Regions from separate parts of the Streptomyces sp. NPDC093795 genome, predicted to be linked through region 1. Evidence: predicted binding sites of a transcription regulator. Region 1 holds the regulator's gene; the other holds the start of a gene.

What was found. Region 1 encodes HspR, which represses chaperone genes until heat shock. Its sites were predicted from a motif close to TTGAGNNNNNNNNNCTCAA; they were not measured.
Region 2: the regulator HspR is predicted to act here: its motif matches at 2,250-2,268, upstream of lon (endopeptidase La).

The regions. Positions count from the first base shown of each region.
Region 1 covers NZ_JBIWIO010000006.1:224,875-228,280, forward strand. Annotated here, with positions in the region: gene ACIRB7_RS18420 (hypothetical protein) at 1-10, opposite strand, end outside; gene ACIRB7_RS18425 (helix-turn-helix transcriptional regulator) at 118-1,161, shown strand; gene ACIRB7_RS18430 (hypothetical protein) at 1,167-1,634, shown strand; gene ACIRB7_RS18435 (heat shock protein transcriptional repressor HspR) at 1,720-2,181, opposite strand; gene dnaJ (molecular chaperone DnaJ) at 2,185-3,369, opposite strand.
Region 2 covers NZ_JBIWIO010000017.1:11,761-15,166, forward strand. Annotated here, with positions in the region: gene lon (endopeptidase La) at 1-2,227, opposite strand, end outside; gene ACIRB7_RS32710 (GNAT family N-acetyltransferase) at 2,359-3,009, shown strand; gene ACIRB7_RS32715 (hypothetical protein) at 3,076-3,406, shown strand, end outside.

The sequences.
Region 1 (3,406 bases):
TCCTGGTCATGACCGATCTCCACCTCTTTTGATCACTACCTCCCCCCCGCGAGTAAGACGATGGCTCACGCACGCCCCCTTTCACCAGCCACGCCGGGCATCATGTTCCTGTAATTCATGACCCTGAGGGGGGTGCAAATGAGGCGAGAATGCGACGAGTCCGGTCATAAGCACAGTCACGGTGACCTATGCGACGTGGGCAAGGAGCTCTATGCGAACGCTCTCCGCACCGGCCGCATAGCCCGCGCCGACGCCGACGCCGCCCCCTGTCTGAGGGCGCTCTCCCTCCTGCACCCGGACCCGGACGACAGCCAGTGGCTGCGTCCCGTACCGCCGTCGATCGCCCTCAGCCAGCTCGTGCACCCCATCGAGCGGGAGATACAGGCCCGCCGGCAGCACGCCATCGCGCTCGCCGACGCGTTCGAGCCGTTCATGGCCCTCCACACGCAGGATCCTTCCGGCACCCAGGCGATCACCGTCCTCGAAGGCCTCAGCGTCATCAACGCCGCCCTCGACCGCGCCATCAACGAGTGCACCGAGGAACTCCTCACCATCCAGCCCGGCAGCGGCCGCCGCCCCGAGACCCTCGAAGCGGCCCTGCGCCGCATGGAGCCGCTCCTCGACCGCGGTGTCCGGATGCGGACGCTCTACCAGCACACCGCCCGGCACCACCCCGCCACCCTCGCCTACGTCGAACGGGTCGCCCCCTACGGGCTCGAACTGCGCACCCTGGAAGAGATCGTCGACCGGCTGATCATCGTCGACCGCAAGGTCGCCTTCGTGCCCGCGCGCAGCGACCGCCAGGTCGCCCTCGAACTGCGCCACGAAGGCCTCGTCCAGTACCTCGTCGGCGTCTTCGACCAGTTCTGGCTGCACGGCGTGCCCTGGGAGGAGGAGATCCCGTACAGCCCCTCCGTGGACGGCATAGGGGGCGTCCAGCGCTCCATCGCCAAGCTCCTCGTCGAGGGCCACGTCGACGAGGCCATCGCCCGCCGCCTCGGCATGAACGTGCGCACCTGCCGCGCCCACATCGCCAAACTCGCCGCCGCCCTCGGCAGCGGCAGCCGGGCCCAGCTCGGCTACCTCATCTCCCGGTCGGGCATCCTCGAAGGGGACAACCGGCCGGCGAGACACCTGACCGGCATCGGACGGAACGACTGACCACCGTGTACGTACAGATCGACCTCGACGGCCCCGCCGGAACCCTGCGCGTCTCCGGGCACGGGCTGCCCACCGTGGAGCTCGTACGGGCCCCCGGGGCCCGCCCCGACACCCACATCCCCCTCGGGACCCGCAGAGCCGCCCTGCTCACGCTCACCGTCGACGGGGCCCCCGCCACCATCCGGCCGGCCCGCGGACGGCTCCTGCGGCGCTCCTACCGGGTCGACGTGCGGACCGGCGGCACGCGCTACCGGCTGATCCCCTGCGGGTACGCCGAGAGCCGCCTGACCCGGGGCAGGCGGCGGATCGGCACCCTCCAGAGCTCGGGCGACGGCCGGGTCATCGACACCTGGGAACCCGGCGCGACACCCCGCGACATCGCCCTCGGCACCGCGCTCGCCGCTGCCTTCGGGACGGGCGCCGCGCCCTGGTGGGAGACGGTGGGCGACATCGTGTCCGAGCTGATCCCCTGACCCACAGGGGTCCCTCGACCCGACGCCTCAAGCACCTGAGGCCCCCTCCGCCGGAACGGAAGGGGCCTCACGTACGCACTGCGCACTACTCGCCGCGGTTGGGGCGCCACACCACGAGGGCGCTCGCCTGCTGCACGTCCTGGTACGGCACCAGGTCGCGCCGGTACGAGGCGTGCACCTGGGCCTCGCGCTGCCGCATCGCCGCCGCCGCGCCGTCGACCGCGGCCGACAGCTCGGCGATCCGGCTCTGCAGCGCCGCGACCTGGTTCTCCAGCTCGATGATCCGCTTGATCCCGGCCAGGTTGATGCCCTCGTCCTGCGACAGCTGCTGCACCTGACGGAGCAGCTCGATGTCACGGGCCGAGTAGCGCCTGCCCCGGCCGGCCGTACGGTCCGGGGAGACCAGGCCGAGCCGGTCGTACTGCCGCAGGGTCTGCGGGTGCAGGCCCGAGAGCTGGGCCGCCACCGAGATGACGTACACCGGCGACTCGTCGGTCAGTTCGTACGCCCTGCTGCCGAATCCCGGCTGTCGTCGGCGCCCGTCCACGGGTCACGCTCCCTTCGCGGCCTGGAACAGCTCCGCCCGCGGGTCCTCGGAGGCGGTCGCCTCGCGGTAGGTCTCCAGGGCGTCACGTGCCTTGTCGTCCAGCTCCTGCGGCACCGCGACCTCGACCGTCACGAGGAGGTCGCCGCGGGTGCCGTCCTTGCGGATCGCGCCCTTGCCGCGGGCGCGCATGGTCCGGCCGTTCGGGGTGCCCGCGGGCAGCTTGAGGGTGACCGCGGGGCCGCCGAGGGTCGGCACCTTGATCTCGCCGCCGAGCGCCGCCTCCGTGAAGGAGACCGGCACGGTGACGGTGAGGTTGTCGTCCTTGCGGCCGAAGACCGGGTGGACGTCGACGTGCACGACGACGTACAGATCGCCGTTCTGCCCGCCGCGCTCGCCCGGCGCTCCCTTGCCGCGCAGCCGGATCTTCTGGTTGTCGCTCACGCCCGCCGGGATGCGGACCTGCATGGTGCGGGAGGACTTGGCCCGGCCGCTGCCCTTGCAGATCTCGCAGGGGTTCTCCGCGATCAGGCCGCGGCCCTTGCAGTCCACGCACGGGTCGGTGAGCGAGAAGCCGCCGCCGCTGCCGCGCGAGACCTGCCCGGTGCCGACGCAGGTCGGGCACACCCGGGGGGTGCCGTTCTTGTCGCCGGTGCCCGAACACGCCGTGCACGGCTGCTGGCTCGACATCCGCAGCGGTACGGTCGCGCCCTCGATGGCCTCGGTGAAGCTGAGCGTCACCTCGGACTCGATGTCCTGGCCGCGCCGCGGCTGGGTACGGGCCCCCGCACCCCCGCCGCGGTTGAAGAGGCCGCCGAAGACGTCCCCGATCCCGCCACCGCCGCCGAAACCACCCGCTCCGGCGTGGCCGCCCTGGGCGCCGCCGAAGAGGTCGCCCAGGTCGAAGTTGAACGAGCCGCCGCCGGGGCCACCGGGTGACCGGAAGCCGCCGTTCCCGAAGAGGGCACGGGCCTCGTCGTACTCCTTGCGCTTCTTGGGGTCGCCGAGGACGTCGTTCGCCTCGGAGATCTCCTTGAAGCGCGCTTCCGCCTTGCTGTCGCCCTTGTTGGCGTCCGGGTGGTTCTCGCGGGCGAGCTTTCGGTACGCCTTCTTGATCTCGGCGTCGGTGGCGTCCTTGGGGACGCCGAGGACCTTGTAGTAGTCCTTCTCGACGAAGTCCTTCGTGCTCATCGACGTCCCTCCTTCCGGACTGCTCCGGTGATCGTCG
Region 2 (3,406 bases), on a different contig from region 1:
TCTGCTTCACGCCTCCGATCGGGAGCACCCGGCCGGTGAGGGAGACCTCGCCGGTCATGGCCACGTCCGTGCGGACCTGACGGCCGCTCAGCAGGGAGGCGAGGGCGGTCGTCATGGTGACGCCCGCGCTCGGGCCGTCCTTGGGGACCGCGCCCGCCGGGAAGTGGATGTGCACGCCCCGGTCCTTCAGGCCGGTGACGGGCAGCTCCAGTTCGGCGCCGTGCGAGCGGAGGAAGGAGAGCGCGATCTGAGCCGACTCCTTCATCACGTCGCCCAGCTGGCCGGTGAGGGTAAGGCCCGCCGCGCCGGTCTCCGGGTCGGCGAGGGACGCCTCGACGAAGAGGACGTCACCGCCCGCGCCGGTCACGGCGAGGCCGGTGGCGACGCCCGGCACGGCGGTGCGGCGCTCGGCCGGGTCCTGGGCCGACTCCGGCACGTGGTGCGGCCGTCCGATGAGGTCCCGCAGGTCGTCCGGGGTGACCGTGAACGGCAGTGCGCGGTCGCCGAGTTCCGCCTGGGCCGCGACCTTGCGGAGCAGCCGGGAGACGGCCCGCTCCAGGGTGCGGACGCCCGCCTCGCGGGTGTACTCGCCGGCCAGCTTGCGCAGGCTCGCGTCCTCCAGGACGACCTCGCCGGGTTCGAGGCCGGCGCGCTCCAGCTGCCTGGGCAGCAGGTGGTCGCGGGCGATGACGACCTTCTCGTCCTCGGTGTAGCCGTCGAGCCTGACCAGCTCCATGCGGTCGAGGAGGGCTTCGGGGATGGCTTCGAGGACGTTGGCGGTGGCGAGGAAGACGACGTCGGAGAGGTCGAGTTCGACCTCCAGGTAGTGGTCGCGGAAGGTGTGGTTCTGCGCCGGGTCGAGGACTTCGAGGAGCGCCGCCGCGGGGTCGCCGCGGAAGTCGGAGCCGACCTTGTCGATCTCGTCGAGCAGGACCACCGGGTTCATGGACCCGGCTTCCTTGATGGCCCGGACGATCCGGCCGGGGAGGGCGCCGACGTAGGTCCTGCGGTGGCCGCGGATCTCCGCCTCGTCCCGTACGCCGCCGAGGGCGACCCGGACGAACTCGCGTCCCATCGCGTGCGCGACGGACTCGCCGAGGGAGGTCTTGCCGACGCCGGGCGGGCCGACGAGGGCGAGTACGGCTCCGCCGCGGCGGCCGCCGACGACGCCGAGGCCGCGCTCGGAGCGCCGCTTGCGGACGGCCAGGTACTCGGTGATCCGTTCCTTCACGTCGTCGAGGCCCGCGTGTTCGGCGTCGAGGACGGCGCGGGCGCCGCGGATGTCGAACCGGTCCTCCGTCCGCTCGTTCCAAGGGAGTTCGAGGACGGTGTCCAGCCAGGTGCGGATCCAGGAGCCCTCGGGGGACTGGTCGCTGGACCGCTCCAGCTTCTCGACCTCCTTGAGGGCGGCTTCGCGGACCTTCTCGGGCAGGTCGGCCGCCTCCACGCGGGCGCGGTAGTCGTCGGACTCGTCACCCTCGGCCTCGCCGTTGAGGTCGCGGAGTTCCTTGCGGACGGCTTCGAGCTGGCGGCGGAGCAGGAACTCGCGCTGCTGCTTGTCGACGCCCTCCTGGACGTCCTTGGCGATGGTCTCGGCGACGTCCTGCTCGGCGAGGTGCTCGCGGAGCTGGGCGGTGGCGAGCTTGAGGCGGGCGACGGGGTCGGCGGTCTCCAGGAGGGCGACCTTCTGCTCGACGGTGAGGAAGGGCGAGTAGCCGGCGTTGTCGGCGAGGGCGCCGACGCCGTCGATCTGCTGGACGCGGTCGACGACCTGCCAGGCGCCGCGCTTCTTGAGCCAGCTGGTGGCGAGCGCCTTGTACTCCTTGACCAGGTCGGTGACCTGGCCGGGCAGCGGGTCGGGCAGCGTCTCCTCGACGGTGCCGCCCTCGACCCACAGGGCCGCGCCGGGCCCGGTCGTACCGGCGCCGATGCGTACGCGGCCGAGGGCGCGGATCAGTGCGCCGGGGTCGCCGTCGGAGAGCCGGCCGACCTGCTCGACGGTGCCCAGGACGCCGGTCGCGGCGTAGGTCCCGTCGACGCGGGGCACGAGCAGGACCCGCGGCTTGCCCGCTCCGGGCCGCGCGGCGGCCTGGGCGGCCTCCACGGCGGCCCGTACGTCGTTGTCGGAGAGGTCCAGCGGCACCACCATTCCGGGCAGCACGACCTCGTCGTCGAGCGGCAGGACGGGCAGAGTGAGCGGCACGGACGCCTTGGACTCAGAAGCCATGATCTCCCCTTCGGCAGTCAAGTTGAGCTATGTCGACTCAATGCATGTGAGCCCGTGGATGTTCCCGGACGCGCGTTCGCTCTGAGCGATCACCCCTCCCGCCTGCGGGACTCAGCCGCTGTAATGCCTCCATGGATATGGCGTCTATTACATCTGCGTGGGTGGCGGGGTGGACGGTCTCCCGGGGGACCCCGGCCGCCGTCGCCCAGCCCTGGGGGTACCGGATCGACGTGGGCCTCCCCCGGCATGTCGTACGGCACGTCCTGCCCGCCCCGGACGCGGCCTCCGTCGGGGCGCTCTGCACCCGGCTCACCGCCCCGTACAGCTGGCTCAAGGTCATGGCGGCGCCCGAGGACGTGGAGCCGTGGATCACCGAGGGGTGGACGGTCCCCGACGACCCGGGCTTCATGATGGTCAAGCCGCTCGACCCCGGGGCCCGGCCCGCGCCGCCCGAGGGGTACGCCAGGACCACCGAGGTCCGGGACGGTGTCATCCGGGTCCGGGTCCTCGCCCCCGACGGCACCCTCGCCGCGCGCGGCCAGATAGCCCCGACCGGCTCGACCGCCGTCGCCGACCAGATCGAGACCGACCCCGCGCACCGGCGGCGCGGCCTCGGCGCCAACGTCATGCTCACCCTTGAGGCCGCCGCCGCCCAGGCGGGCGCGGAGACCGGAGTGCTCTCCGCGACCACGGACGGCCTCGCGCTGTACGACTCGCTCGACTGGCGCTACCGGGGGCCGCTCACCGGCATCGTCCGCACGGAGCCCCCCACGGAGACCTGACCGCCGGACCCCGGAACCCTGGGCATCCGGCTGCGCGGGGCAGCCCGGACGGGGCATGCTCGGTCCATGGTGCGAGGCGTACGGAAGACTCGGCGAGGGGCACGGGACGCGGGGCGCGGCGTACGGACTCGGCGTGGGGCCCTGCTCCTCGCGGCCGCCCTCACCCTCGGCGCCGGCGGTGCCGTCGGCGCGACCGGCTGCGGGCCGGAGACATCTCCGGCGCCCGGCGGCCCGGCGTCGGCCACGAGCGCGCCGACCGGGCCCACCACCCCGGCCGCGTCCTCCGATCCGGCCACGAGCACGCCCCCCGCGCCCACCACTCCGCCCCGGACCGCCACCCCGCCCGGGACGATCGCGCCCACCGAGGAGCCGCGAGGCCAGGAGGTGCTCGTCGAGG